Regions from separate parts of the Streptomyces sp. NBC_01450 genome, predicted to be linked through region 2. Evidence: riboswitches for the same ligand, from Rfam matches in the RefSeq annotation. Region 2 holds a riboswitch; the other holds the start of a gene.

Region 1 (7,371 bases), 5.1 Mb from region 2:
ATGCACTCGTGCGCGACCAGCCCACCGGGGCCGGTGTAGAGCACCGGGAAGTGCGGCTCCAGGCGCTTGGCGATGTAGTTCGCGGACAGCACCGCCACCTGCGTGGCCCGCTTGAGGCCCTCACCGCCCATGAGACGGACGTACGCCCAGGAGATGGGCAGAATGCCCGCCGAGCCCCAGGGAGCGGCCGAGATCGGCCCCACGCCGGTCTCGGGACCGGCCGCGGGCTGCAGCGGGTGGTTCGGCAGGTACGGCGCCAGGTGCGCGCGTACGCCGACCGGGCCCACGCCCGGACCGCCGCCGCCGTGCGGGATGCAGAACGTCTTGTGCAGGTTCAGGTGCGAGACGTCACCACCGAAGTGGCCCGGCTTGGCGAGACCCACCAGCGCGTTGAGGTTGGCGCCGTCGACGTACACCTGCCCGCCCGCCTCGTGCACCTGCGCGCAGATGTCGGCGACGTGCTCCTCGAACACACCGTGCGTCGAGGGGTACGTGATCATCAGCACGGCCAGCTCATCGCGGTACTGCTCGATCTTCGCGCGCAGGTCCTCGACGTCGATCTCGCCGTCCTCGGCGGTCTTCACGACGACGACCTTCATGCCCGCCATCACGGCGCTCGCGGCGTTCGTGCCGTGCGCGGAGGACGGGATCAGGCACACGGTGCGCCGGTCGTCGCCGTTGGCACGGTGGTAGCCGCGGACGGCGAGCAACCCGGCCAGCTCGCCCTGGGAGCCCGCGTTCGGCTGGAGGGACACCTTGTCGTACCCGGTGACCTCGGCGAGCCGCTCCTCCAGCTCCTGGATGAGCGTGAGGTAGCCCTGCGCCTGCTCGGCGGGCACGAAGGGGTGCAGCTGGCCGAACTCGGGCCAGGTGACCGGCTCCATCTCGGTGGTCGCGTTGAGCTTCATGGTGCAGGAGCCCAGCGGGATCATGCCGCGGTCGAGCGCGTAGTCGCGGTCGGACAGCTTGCGCAGATAGCGCAGCATCGCGGTCTCGGAGCGGTACTGGTGGAAGACCGGGTGCGTGAGGTAGTCGTCGGTGCGCAGCAGCCCGGCGGGCAGCGTGTCCTCGGCGGTGGCGTCCAGGGCCTCGATGTCACCGTCGACGCCGAACGCGGTCCAGACGGCGCCCACCTGCCTGCGGGCGGTGGTCTCGTCGCAGGCGATCGACACGTGGTCGGCGTCGACGAGGTGGAGGTTGACGCCTCCGTCGCGCGCGCCCGCCACGATCTCGGCGGCCCGGCCCGGCACCCGCGCGGTCAGCGTGTCGAAGTAGGTGCCGTGCACGACCTCGACCCCGCCGGCCGTCAGACCCGCGGCGAGGATCGTGGCGTACCGGTGCGTACGCCGTGCGATGGTCCGCAGGCCCTCGGGACCGTGGTAGACGGCGTACATGCCGGCCATCACCGCGAGCAGCACCTGCGCCGTGCAGATGTTGCTGGTCGCCTTCTCGCGCCGGATGTGCTGCTCCCGCGTCTGCAGGGCGAGCCGGTACGCCTTGTGTCCGTCCGCGTCCACGGAGACGCCCACCAGCCGGCCGGGCAGGCTGCGCGCGAACTTCTCACGCACCGCCATGTATCCGGCGTGCGGACCGCCGAAGCCCATCGGCACGCCGAAGCGCTGGGTCGTACCGACCGCGATGTCGGCGCCGAGTTCACCCGGCGAGGTGAGCAGCGTGAGGGCGAGCAGGTCGGCGGCGACCGTGACGACCGCGCCGAGCTCGTGCGCCTGCTCGATGACGGGCTTCAGATCGCGTACGGCCCCGGAGGCGCCCGGGTACTGGATCAGCACGCCGTTGATCTCACGCCCGGCGATCTCGGCCGGGATGCCCTCGCTCAGGTCGGCGACGACGACCTCGACGCCGGTCGGCTCGGCGCGGGTCTCGATCACGGCGACGGTCTGCGGCAGGGTGTCCGCGTCGACCAGGAAGAGGCCCTTCTTGTTCTTGCCCATGCGCCGGGACAGCGCCATCGCCTCGGCGGCGGCGGTGCCCTCGTCGAGCAGGGAGGCGCCGGAGGTGGGCAGCCCGGTCAGCTCGGCGACGACGGTCTGGAAGTTCAGCAGCGCTTCGAGCCGCCCCTGGGAGATCTCCGGCTGGTACGGCGTGTACGCGGTGTACCAGGCCGGGTTCTCCATGACGTTGCGCAGGATCACCGGCGGCGTGAACGTGCCGTAGTAGCCGAGGCCGATCATCGAGTCGAGCACCTGGTTGCGGTCCGCGAGGGAACGCAGCTCGGCCAGCACCTCGGCCTCGGTACGCGCGCCCGGCAGCTCCAGCGCCTCGGCGTTCTTGATGACGTCCGGCACCGCGGCGGCCGTCAGCTCATCGAGCGAGCCGTAGCCGACCTGCGCGAGCATCTTCGCCTGCGCCTCGGAGTCGGGCCCGATGTGGCGCTGTTCGAAGGGGATTCCCTGTTCGAGCTCGGAGAGCGGAATGCGATGGGCGGTCATTGCGGAGGCCTCCTGGTCTGACGCGACCTTCGAGGGGCACCACGACGTGGGTACCCCGACGGCCTCCCCCTCTGTCATCTCAACCTGAGAGCTTCACCGGACCGCCCGCTCGCTGCGACCCGACTTTCACCGTCGGTGAGAGCGGAGGCCTTCGACACCCGCTCTGCTTTCCAGAGTGACCTCGTCCGTGCGGTACGTGTGCCTGAGAGATTCCGGGGAGGATTTGCTCCTTCGGCGCCTCCGGTGGTGTCTGGAGGACTCTCCCGCACGGGGTCAGCAGCCGTCTGCAAGCCTACCAGCGAGGACAACGCACGAGCTTTCGAGTGGCCACCTTCCCGAATGTGCTCTTTTGTAGTGCTTACGGATGAGTTGCTAGCGAGTGGAGGGCCCGTGCAGACCGATATCGATCCGCGCAACCTGATCGGCCGCAAGGCGCTCGACCGTAACGGCGCCAAGATCGGCACGGTCGACGAGGTCTATCTCGACGACGCGACCGGCGTCCCGGAGTGGGCCGCCATACGGACGGGTCTGTTCAGCAGGGACGCCTTCGTTCCGCTGGAGCCCAGCGAACTCGTCGAGGGCACGCTGCGTGTCCCCTTCGAGCGCGCCCTGATCAGGGACGCCCCCGACTTCGGCGTGGGCCGCCATCTCTCCCCCGAACAGGAACTCCAGCTCTACCACCACTACGGCCTGGACGTGACACCCCCGCCCCCACCCCCGGACCGAGACTTCGGCCGCCTGGCGGGCACGGACGAGGGTTGACTTCTCGGATGGGGCCCAGCTGACGCGCCCCGTCAGGGGCGCGGGGCTCTGACATCATGTGGCTCCCCCGCGTGGGCGCGGCCGGCCACATTCCGCCCGCGGCGCCGATCCGACTTCACCCCCCACGGCGATCGCAAACGGTCCCCCGCACCAACGGCAACGGATCAGCCAACTCCAACGCGACATCATCCGTACGAAACGTCCGCACACGCCCCGGCTCGGAGTAAGGCGTCTCGAACCGCACAGTCACCCGCCCCAGCCCACTTCCCTGCACCCACCCGTGCCCGTACTCGGCATGCCGCACGTCATGCCCCGCGGGCCACCGCCGCTCAGCAGGCGGCACCTGCTCAGGGACCGTGTCCTGCGCCCCTTCCTCGTCCGGATGCTCCGGCACCGCCGCCTCCCCCGCGGCGGCCTCCGCCTCGGCCTCCGCTTGGGCCTGGGCCTGGGCGAACAGGTCCTCCTGCGTGTAGTCGGCGAGCCCCGAGACGCCGACCCCCAGCAGCCGTACGCCCCCGGTGGTGTCCACGGCCTCCAGAAGCCGCGCTGCGGCCTCCCGTACGACGCCTGGGTCGTCCGTCGGCCCCCGCAGCGTCTCGGACCGGGTCAGCGTCGAGAAGTCGTATCTCCGTACCTTCAGCACGATGGTCCGCCCGGACAGCCCCGCGTCGCGCAGCCGCCGCACACACCGGTCGGCGAGCCGCTGCACCTCCAGGCCGACCCGCATCCGGTCGTGGATGTCCACGTCGTAGGTGTCCTCCACCGACACGGACTTCGTCTCCCGCTCGGCCACCACGGGCCGCTCGTCATGCGCCAGCGCCATCGCGTACAGCGCGTGCCCGTGGGCCTTCCCCAGCAGCCGTACGAGCTCGTCCTCGCCCGCCTCGGCGATCTCGTCGACCGTGGTGATCCCGGCCCGGCGCAGATGGTCCCCCGTCGCGGGCCCGACACCCGGCAGTGTCCGCACCGACATGGGCCCGAGCAGCGCGCGCTCGGTCCCCGGCTCTATGACCACGAGACCGTCGGGCTTGGCCTGCTCCGAGGCGATCTTGGCGAGCATCTTGGACCCGGCGAGCCCCACCGATCCCGTCAGCCCCGTGACGGTCCGGATGTCCACGCGCAGCTTCGCCCCGGCCAGCCGCGCGGAAGCCTCGTCCCAGGCCGCTTCCCCGGCCTCCAGATCGACGAACGCCTCGTCCAGGCTCAGCGGCTCCACCAGCGGCGACAACGCCCTCAGCAGCCCCATCACCTGCTCACTGATCTCCCGGTAGAGCGTGAAGCGGGGCACGAGGTACGCGGCGTTCGGCGCCAGCCGCCGTGCCTGGGCCATGGGCATCGCCGAGTGCACCCCGAAGACCCGTGCCTCGTACGAGGCGGTGGCGACGACTCCGCGCGGTCCCAGCCCGCCCACGACGACGGCCTTCCCGCGCAGGCTCGGCTTGGCTGCCTGCTCCGCCGAGGCGAAGAAGGCATCCATGTCGAGATGCAGGATCGTGGGCGCGGTTCTCACATCTCCGATGCTGCCCTACGCCACTGACAACGCCCCTGTGGGCGTCAGACGGCCCGATTGCGCCGGCGCGCCAGCTCGTCCGTCGGGTTGTGCCTGACGAGCGTCTCGCCCGTGTCCACACGCTCCCCGTGCAACTGCGAGAGCGCACTCTCGACGTCCCGCCACACCACACCCACGGCGATCCCGAAGACGCCCTGACCGCCCTGCAACAGGGCGTGCACCTCGTCGGGCGAGGAACATTCGTAGACGGTCGCACCGTCGCTCATCAGCGTCATCCGCTCCAGGTCCCGGAAGCCGCGCTCCCTGAGGTGCTGGACCGTGGTGCGGATGTTCTGCAACGACACTCCCGTGTCGAGGAACCGCTTCACGATCTTCAGGACCACGACGTCCCGGAAGCTGTAGAGCCGCTGGGTCCCCGACCCGTAGGCGGGCCGCACGCTCGGTTCGACCAGACCGGTCCTGGCCCAGTAGTCCAACTGCCGGTAGGTGATGCCCGCGGCGGCACACGCCGTGGGACCGCGGTAGCCGATCTCCTCGGCAGCCGCCCCTCCCTCACCGGACTCACCAGACACCGCTGTCGGCCGCTGCGGAACGTGACCGGCCGCGCTGCCGTGAAGCGGGTACGGGCCGCTCTCCCCCAGACTGCGTCCGGGGGCACCCCCAGCCGTACCGTCGCCGCTGCTTCTCACGCCGACCTCCGTCCTTGACCTGCCTTCTCGACGGTAGGCAGTCACCGGGGGTGCGTCAACGATCGCCACACTCGGCACGCCGAGTGATAATCACCCTAGGAGTGGTTTCCCGTGTCCCACCGCGGGGAAAGGCTAGCCGAATGCTCTCGGAGCGGGCCGCAGCGCGCCCCACGGGCCACGGGCAATTGCCACCCCGGAATCCTGCGATCCATCGGCTCGTCACGGGCTGGACATCCCGCCCGCTCCACGAGCCCGGGTGCCCGATCGCCCACCCGAGGGCGACCGGCCCGTCACCGGTCGACCGGTCCCCTCACTGGCTGTTGGTCCCGAAGTCCTCGGGCGAGATCTGGTCGAGGAACTCGCGGAACTTCTCCACCTCGTCCTCCTGCTCGTCCGGGATCGCGATGCCGGCGTCGTCGAGCACACCGTCGCTGCCATAGATCGGCGTCCCGGTGCGCAGCGCCAGCGCTATGGCGTCGGACGGGCGGGCGCTGACCTCGACCCCGCTCGCGAACACCAGCTCCGCGTAGAAGACCCCCTCGCGCAGATCAGTGATGCGCACCTCGGTGAGCTCCTGGCCGACGGCTTCCAGCACGTCCTTGAACAGGTCGTGGGTCAGCGGTCGCGCGGGGGCCATGCCCTGCTGGGCGAAGGCGATCGCCGTCGCCTCCCCCGGTCCGATCCAGATGGGGAGGTAGCGGTCGCCTCCCACTTCACGCAGGAGCACGATCGGTTGGTTGGAGGGCATTTCGACCCGGACACCTACGACATCGAGCTCGTTCACACAGTAACCCTAGGCCGTGCCCGGGACGTTTGGGTAGTCGGGCACAGAACGGGTGGCCGATCCGGACGGCCGCCGGGCACTTCGGGTCAGGGCAGCCGTACGCCCAGCGCTGTCTGCACCAGCGCGGCGTGCAGCTTCACCGTGAGCCCCGCCAGCTCCTTCGTACGGGCCTCGGCGTGCGCCCTGGTCTGCGGATTGCGGTGGCGCCGCAACGGCGCCACCACCTGGTCCACGAGCCCCGCGTCACGGTCGGCCGCGGCCTTCATGGCACGCAAATGGCGCGGCTCGATCCCGAACCGCCCCAGCTCGACGACGAGCACGGCGACCGTCACCGCCTCGGCGTCATATGCCCCGTCCGGAAGCGGGGCGAGGAGTCCGTACGACTCCCACTCCTGAAGCTCCTTCTCGCCGATCTCGGCGGCGGCCAGCAGCTCCGCACGGCCCACACGCGCCGCCGCGGGCGCCTCGGGCTCCCCGAAGAGGTCGCCGAGCGTGAACGTCTCCCCGTCACCGGAGTCACGCTGCCGCCCCACGGACGGCAGCCGCACCGGCTCCCCACGCTCCAGAGCGTCCAGATGCTCGCGGATCACCTTCAACGGCAGATAGTGGTCCCGCTGCATCCGCAGTACGTGCCCGAGGCGCTCGACATCGGCCTGGCTGAACTTGCGATACCCCGAGGGGGTCCGCTGCGGCTCGATGAGCCCCTCCGACTCCAGGAACCGGATCTTGGAGATCGTGACTTCGGGGAACTCGTCGCGCAGCGTGTTCAGCACCGAGCCGATGCTCATCAGCCCACTGTCCGCTGCGGCGGTACCGCTCCCGGCACCGCCGCTCGGTGTTCGAAGCATGGACCTTCCTGAGGGTCCCCCCGGACGGAGTCCGGGGGAGGGTCAGATGCCCCGCTGGCTCGCGTAGAAGACCAGCCGGTACTTCCCGATCTGCACCTCGTCGCCGTTCGACAGCGGGACCGAGTCGATTCGCTCCCGGTTGACGTACGTGCCGTTCAGGCTGCCCACATCGGCGACCGTGAACGAGCCGTCCGCGGCCCGACGGAACTCCACGTGGCGACGCGACACGGTCACGTCGTCCAGGAAGATGTCGCTCTGCGGATGACGCCCGGCCGTCGTCAGCTCACCGTCCAGCAGGAAGCGGCTGCCCGAGTTCGGACCGCGGCGC
Region 2 (7,371 bases):
GCCCCAGGATGCGGTAGGGCTGCCATGCCGTCAGTGCCACGGAGGCGGCCCATACCGCTCCCACTACGACGGCCGGCCACTTGCCGGCTGTGCTCAGCGCGGCATTGAGCGGGAACGGTGCCAGCAGGAGCGTCGGCGGGATGACCGTCAGCCCGGGGCGGATACCCAGGAGCCTGTACGCCATGATCAGCCCGACGAGTGCGATGGCGAACGAGGCGGCGAACGAGAGGACCGGCCACGGCGTCAGGCACACACTGGTCTCATCGGCGCACACGCGGGCGTCGTAGGCGTACGCCTCCTGCACAAGATGGATCGACAGGTAGGAGAGAGCGGCACCGGTTGCGGCAGCGCCCGGGATGCGTATGGCCAGAGCCCCACCGGATGGCGCCACAGGTTCGTCGTGCCGCTGTATCGAAGTAGCGTCCACGACAAAATTCTCTCTGGTCGTGACGACCGGGGCCTGAGTACGCGTACTCAGGCCCCGATAGGGCGCTGGACCGACCGGTGACTACGTGGTGGCCAACAGCAAGTTCAGCGGCCACTCCGAGACGGAGATCCTGGACCAGTTGAAGGAAAAGGGGGCGCAGAAGCATGACTGACCGGGATCAGTGATTCAGCCACTGTCAGGCCCCGCCGGGACTTCCGTCTTACGTGCAACACCCCAACACCCTGGCCGACAGGCAGGCCGGCGCAGGCGTTTCCGTCGACACCATCGAAGGTCCGGCAGGTGGCGTCCACGTCAGCTGGAACGCCGGTGAATCCCTGACCGAGGCTGCCCTCGAGTTCATGCAGCCGGACCGGGTCGATCTCTCGGAACCGGTGATTGCGCACGGTACGCGGATCGTCCAATGGAAACGGCCAGAGGGTTATTCCAGACGAAGGGGCGCCGCCTGGCTTGGGACGATGCACCGCACGGGCGCAGCATCACGTACGGTGACAAGAGCCCGGCGTCGCACCAGTGGCTGTCCGCCCCTACAGCAGTCACGAGATCGGGGGCGTCAGTGTCCAGCCCGCCACGAGGGGTCCCTTGGGGCGACTCTGCAGGGAGTGGGATCGGCCGCAGGAGGCAGTGTGGAAGACCCACAACCCGCGTGGCACCTCTTCTTGTCGTCTGCGGTGCCCCTCCGGTGGTCAGCCGGTAGCCGGATGCCCTTGGACGACGTGATACGAGGTGGCACAGTCCAACCAGCCGCACGTGCTCTGATCAGGCAAAACATCACTCAGTAGCACGACCGGGCACCACGCAGCACGATCGCTCACGGTCTCGTCATGCGTAGGTCCCACTACCTGACGTTCACCGACTGCACTCAACACCCTGAGACGGCCTCAAGAGCGCCGCGTCGGTCCTGGAGTAGGCCCGTTGCCCACCCGTAAACAGCGACGTTCCCTGGGGAGTTTTCGGGGACTTTCACGTCTGTCCCGTGGGAGTTTCTGGGGACTTTCCGCCGCGTAAACAGGGAAGGCCCTGACAGCGCAGAAAGACACGAACGCGCTGGTCAGGGCCCGTCCTCTCAGCACTCGATGATGTTCACCGCGAGCCCGCCCCGGGCCGTCTCCTTGTACTTGACGCTCATGTCCGCGCCCGTCTCCTTCATGGTCTTGATGACCTTGTCGAGGGAGACCTTGTGGGAGCCGTCGCCGCGCATGGCCATGCGGGCCGCGGTGACCGCCTTGACCGCCGCCATGCCGTTGCGTTCGATGCAGGGGATCTGGACGAGGCCGCCGACGGGGTCGCAGGTGAGGCCGAGGTTGTGTTCCATGCCGATCTCGGCGGCGTTCTCGACCTGTTCGGGGCTGCCGCCGAGGACCTCTGCGAGGGCGCCCGCGGCCATCGAGCAGGCCGAGCCGACCTCTCCCTGGCAGCCGACCTCGGCGCCGGAGATGGAGGCGTTCTCCTTGAAGAGCATCCCGATGGCGCCGGCGGCGAGCAGGAAGCGCACGACGCCGTCCTCGTCCGCGCCCGGGATGAAGTTGATGTAGTAGTGGAGAACCGCGGGGATGATGCCCGCGGCGCCGTTGGTGGGGGCCGTGACCACGCGGCCGCCCGCCGCGTTCTCCTCGTTCACCGCCATCGCGTAGAGCGTGATCCACTCCATCGCGTGGGCCAACGGGTCGCCCTCCGCCCGGAGCTGGCGGGCCGATACGGCGGCGCGGCGGCGGACCTTGAGGCCGCCCGGCAGGATGCCCTCGCGGGACATGCCCCGGGAGACACACGCCTGCATCACACGCCAGATGGCGAGGAGGCCCTCGCGGATCTCCTCCTCGGTGCGCCAGGCCCGTTCGTTCTCCAGCATCAGGGCGGAGATCGACAGGCCGGTCTCCTTCGTCAGCCGCAGCAGCTCGTCGCCCGTGCGGAACGGGTATTTGAGCACCGTGTCGTCGAGCTTGATGCGGTCCTCGCCCACCGCGTCCTCGTCGACCACGAAGCCGCCGCCGACGGAGTAGTACGTCTTCTCCAGGACGAGTGCGCCGGAGGCGTCGTACGCGAAGACCGTCATGCCGTTCGCGTGGTACGGCAGGGCCTTGCGGCGGTGCAGGACCAGGTCGTCGGCGAAGGAGAAGGGGATCTCGTGCGTGCCGAGGAGTGAGAGACGGCCCGACGACTTGATCTGCTCCACGCGGTCGTCGGCGCCCTCCACGTCCACCGTTCGCGGTGACGCGCCCTCCAGACCCAGCAGCACCGCCTTGGGGGTGCCGTGGCCGTGGCCGGTCGCGCCCAGGGAGCCGTACAGCTCCGCCCGGACGGAGGCCACCGAGTCCAGCAGCTCTTCGTTGCGCAGCCGGCGGGCGAACATGCGCGCCGCGCGCATCGGGCCCACCGTGTGGGAGCTCGACGGGCCTATGCCGATCGAGAACAGGTCGAAGACCGAGATGGCCACGGGGACTCCTCACAACAGGGGTGGTGCATGGGGGCGGGCGCCGCGCACACCTCCAGTTCCAGTGTGCGCGGCGTCCTGGTGAATCGTACGTTCCGTGCGAATTTCTGTACGAAAGTGAACTTTCGCAGGAACTGGTTCTGTACTGCTTCGGGCGGTACTACTTCAGGCCGGGGTACAGCGGGTGCTTGTCGGCCAGGGCGGACACGCGGGTCTTCAGGGACCGCGCGTCGTAGGAGGGCTTCAGCGCCTCGGCGATGATGTCCGCGACCTCGGTGAAGTCCTCGGCCCGGAAGCCGCGGGTGGCGAGGGCGGGCGTGCCGATGCGCAGGCCGGACGTGACCATCGGGGGGCGCGGGTCGTTCGGGATGGCGTTGCGGTTGACCGTGATGCCGACCTCGTGGAGACGGTCCTCGGCCTGCTGACCGTCCAGCTCGGAGTTGCGCAGGTCGACCAGGACCAGGTGCACGTCCGTGCCGCCGGACAGGACGTCCACGCCCACGGCCTTGACGTCGTCCTGGACCAGGCGCTCGGCCAGGATGCGCGCGCCGTCCAGCGTGCGCTGCTGGCGCTCCTTGAAGTCGTCGGAGGCGGCGACCTTGAAGGAGACGGCCTTCGCGGCGATCACGTGCTCCAGCGGACCGCCCTGCTGGCCGGGGAAGACCGCGGAGTTGATCTTCTTGGCGAGCTCGGCGGTGGACAGGATCACGCCACCGCGCGGGCCGCCCAGCGTCTTGTGGGTGGTGGTCGTGACCACGTGGGCGTGCGGCACCGGGTTCGGGTGCAGGCCCGCGGCCACGAGGCCCGCGAAGTGCGCCATGTCGACCATGAGGTACGCGCCGACCTCGTCCGCGATCCGGCGGAACGCGGCGAAGTCCAGCTGGCGCGGGTAGGCCGACCAGCCCGCCACGATCAGCTGCGGCCTGGACTCCTTGGCGAGGCGCTCGACCTCGTCCATGTCGACCTGACCGGTCTCGTCGTTCACGTGGTAGGCGACCACGTTGTACAGCTTGCCGGAGAAGTTGATCTTCATGCCGTGGGTCAGGTGCCCGCCGTGCGCGAGGTTCAGACCCATGATCGTGTCGCCCGGCTTCAGCAGCGCGAACATCGCCGCCGCGTTGGCCTGGGCGCCGGAGTGGGGCTGCACGTTCGCGTGCTCGGCGCCGAAGAGCGCCTTGACGCGGTCGATGGCGATCTGCTCGACCACGTCGACGTGCTCGCAGCCGCCGTAGTAGCGACGGCCCGGGTAGCCCTCGGCGTACTTGTTGGTCAGGACCGAACCCTGGGCCTCCATGACCGCGACCGGAGCGAAGTTCTCCGAGGCGATCATCTCCAGGGTGGACTGCTGGCGGTGCAGCTCGGCGTCGACGGCGGCGGCGACGTCCGGGTCCAGCTCGTGCAGGGGCGTGTTCAGAAGCGACATCAGTCAGAAGTCCTTAAGAGCCGGAGAACTCGGTGTACTCGTCCGCGGAGAGCAGGTCGGCCGGCTCCTCCGCGACGCGTACCTTGAACAGCCAGCCGCCCTCGAAGGGGGCGGAGTTCACCAGCGACGGGTCGTCCACCACGTCCTGGTTGGCCTCCACGACCTCGCCGGTGACCGGCGCGTACAGGTCGCTGACCGACTTGGTCGACTCCAGCTCGCCGCAGGTCTCGCCCGCGGTCACCGTGTCACCGACCGCGGGAAGCTGGGCGTAGACGACATCGCCGAGCGCGTTGGCCGCGAACTCGGTGATGCCGACCGTCGAGACGCCGTCCTCGGCGACCGACAGCCACTCGTGCTCCTTGCTGTAGCGCAGCTGCTGGGGGTTGCTCATGGCCTGAATTCTCCTGTACGCGGGGGAGTGGGGATGAACGGGATGACCGGGTGGTCTTGGGATACGAGACGTGACACAGAGGCGTGCGTCACGTGGGCGCGCTGGACGGGGCCCTTTCGGCCCCGAAGCTACTTCTGGCGCTTGTAGAACGGCAGCGCCACGACCTCGTAGGGCTCATGGCTGCCCCGGATGTCCACGCCGACCCCGGCCGTGCCCGGAGCGGCGTGCGCGGCGTCGACGTACGCCATCGCGATGGGCTTGCCCAGCGTCGGGGAGGGGGCGCCGGAGGTGACCTCGCCGATCACCTTGCCGCCGGCGACGACCGGGTACCCGGCGCGCGGTACGCGACGGCCCTCGGCGACGAGCCCGACGAGTACCCGCGGGGGGTTCTCCTCGGCGCGGGAGGCGGCCTCCTGGAGCGCGGTACGCCCCACGAAGTCGCCCTCCTTCTCGAACTTCACGACCCGCCCGAGCCCCGCGTCGAAGGGGGTGAGCGCGGTGGTCAGCTCATGCCCGTACAGCGGCATGCCCGCCTCCAGGCGCAGCGTGTCGCGGCAGGAGAGGCCGCAGGGGACGAGCCCGACGGGCGCGCCCGCCTCCGTCAGCGCCTGCCACAGCTTCTCGGCGTCGGACGGGGCCACGAACAGTTCGAAGCCGTCCTCGCCCGTGTAACCCGTGCGGGCGATCAGCGCCGGGACGCCCGCGACGGTGCCCGGCAGACCCGCGTAGTACTTCAGCCCGTCCAGGTCGGCGTCGGTCAGCGACTTGAGGATGCCGGGGGACTCGGGGCCCTGCACGGCGATCAGCGCGTACGCGTCCCGGTCGTCGCGCACGAGGGCGTCGAAACCGGCGGCGCGCTCGGTCAGCGCGTCGAGCACCACCTGGGCGTTGGAGGCGTTCGCGACGACCATGTACTCGTTTTCGGCCAGCCGGTAGACGATCAGGTCGTCCAGGATGCCGCCGTCCTCCTGGCAGATCATCGTGTAGCGGGCGCGGCCGACGCCGACGGAGGCGATGTTGCCGACCAGCGCGTGGTTCAGAAGGGCCGCGGCCCCCGGCCCGGTGACCGTGATCTCGCCCATGTGCGAGAGGTCGAAGAGACCGGCCCGGGTGCGCACGGCGAGGTGCTCGTCGCGTTCGGAGCCGTAGCGCAGGGGCATGTCCCAGCCCGCGAAGTCGGTCATCGTCGCGCCGAGCGAGCGATGCAGGGCATCGAGTGCGGTGAGACGGGGTGCGTTACTGCTCATCGGTGGGGCTCCCAAGGCATGACGGCGAGGTCGTTCCTCCCCATCTGTCATCGGAACCTGAGAGGTTCATCAAGACCCCGCGAACGGAGGTCCTGACTTGCACCTTGGGTGGAGCCACTGGACAGTGGCCCGCTTTTCAGATGTGCCTCGCCCGCGCGGTAACGGGGCCTGAGAGATTCAAGGGAGGGACTTGCTCCTTCGGCGCCCGGGTACCCGAAGGTTCCCGGAACTCTCCCGCGCGGATTCAAGCGGCCGGTATGCAGTTGGCGGGCACATCATCGCACGCGTCGTCCCGATCACGGCAGTCCGCATCTGTAACCGGCCTGTGGCAGTCCGCGTACGGAAACGAGAGACACCGCGCATTACCTTCTCTTTACACTCGACGGGGATGGGACTCCACACCCAAGGGGAGGACGATCACGGTGAACAGGACCACGGCGTACGCCACGACCTCGGGCCTCGCGCTGCCCGAGCAGCCCGGCGCCCCGGCCGGGGCCCGGGAGGTCCGCGGAGCGCTTCCGGCGGCCGTCGTCCGCGACCTCAGGGAGCGCGCGGGACACTCTCCGCACGGTCTGTACTTCGGAGCGGCCGACGTCGTCGTGGTCACCGGGTTGCCCGGCAGCGGCAAGTCGACCCTGATGCGCCGGGCCGTCGAAGGCCCGCGCGTCGACTCCCAGGACACCCGGGACCGCTGGGACGAGCGGACGGCCGGATGGCTGCCGTACGCCGTCTACCGCCCCCTCGTCCGCCTCGCGCACTACGCGGGCCTGCGCCGCGCGCTGCGCTCGGGCGCCGGGGTCGTCGTGCACGACTGCGGTACACAGGCCTGGGTGCGGCGCTGGCTCGCCCGCGAGGCCCACCGCCGCGGCGGCACCCTCCACCTGCTGCTGCTCGACGTCACGCCCGGTACGGCGCTGGAGGGCCAGCGCGAGCGCGGCCGGGGCGTCTCCCGGTACGCGTTCGCCCGTCACCGGGGCGCGGTCGCGCGGCTGCTGCGCTCCGTCGAGCGGGGTGACCTGCCGGAGGGCTGCGGCTCGGCGGTGCTCCTCGACCGGGAGGCGGCGGACGTACTGCGGCGGATCGACTTCGGGTGACCGGCAGCGGAAGAGAGGGGCGGACAGTGGCCGGGAGCGCCGGATGGCGGCCGAGACCGGCCGAGAGCGGCTGTGAAGTCGTACAGGCCCACTAATCTTTCCAGCCAGGACACCAGAACAGTGGTTCACCGCAGGCGGTAGACAGGTAGACAGATGGACTTCTCCGACTTCCCGGAATTTCCGGCCTCAGCGCACCCCCACCCGCACGGCGGATGGCCGGGCAACGAACTGGAGGAGGTGCTCTCCGCGTCCCTCGGAGTGCCCACCGCCGGTGGCCGCATCGTCGAGGTCCTCGGCCGCAGCTTCGTCTGGGTGCCGCTGCCCAACGGCGGCGGACCGG

What was found. A riboswitch is a leader RNA that binds a small molecule or an ion and turns the genes downstream of it on or off. The one in region 2 is predicted to bind glycine.
Region 1: another riboswitch for glycine. It lies ahead of gcvP (aminomethyl-transferring glycine dehydrogenase); the one in region 2 lies ahead of gcvT (glycine cleavage system aminomethyltransferase GcvT).

Annotation. Positions count from the first base shown of each region.
Region 1 covers NZ_CP109480.1:9,096,879-9,104,249, reverse strand. The annotation lists gene gcvP (aminomethyl-transferring glycine dehydrogenase) at 1-2,450, opposite strand, end outside; glycine riboswitch at 2,631-2,726, opposite strand; gene OG568_RS40440 (PRC-barrel domain-containing protein) at 2,841-3,212, shown strand; gene OG568_RS40435 (DNA polymerase IV) at 3,328-4,722, opposite strand; gene OG568_RS40430 (MerR family transcriptional regulator) at 4,767-5,411, opposite strand; gene OG568_RS40425 (bifunctional nuclease family protein) at 5,722-6,195, opposite strand; gene ftsR (transcriptional regulator FtsR) at 6,282-7,043, opposite strand; gene OG568_RS40415 (FHA domain-containing protein) at 7,086-7,371, opposite strand, start outside.
Region 2 covers NZ_CP109480.1:4,025,849-4,033,219, reverse strand. The annotation lists gene OG568_RS17915 (hypothetical protein) at 1-427, opposite strand, end outside; gene OG568_RS17910 (L-serine ammonia-lyase) at 1,512-2,879, opposite strand; gene glyA (serine hydroxymethyltransferase) at 3,037-4,299, opposite strand; gene gcvH (glycine cleavage system protein GcvH) at 4,313-4,690, opposite strand; gene gcvT (glycine cleavage system aminomethyltransferase GcvT) at 4,819-5,937, opposite strand; glycine riboswitch at 5,972-6,083, opposite strand; glycine riboswitch at 6,084-6,184, opposite strand; gene OG568_RS17890 (AAA family ATPase) at 6,354-7,031, shown strand; gene OG568_RS17885 (enhanced serine sensitivity protein SseB) at 7,185-7,371, shown strand, end outside.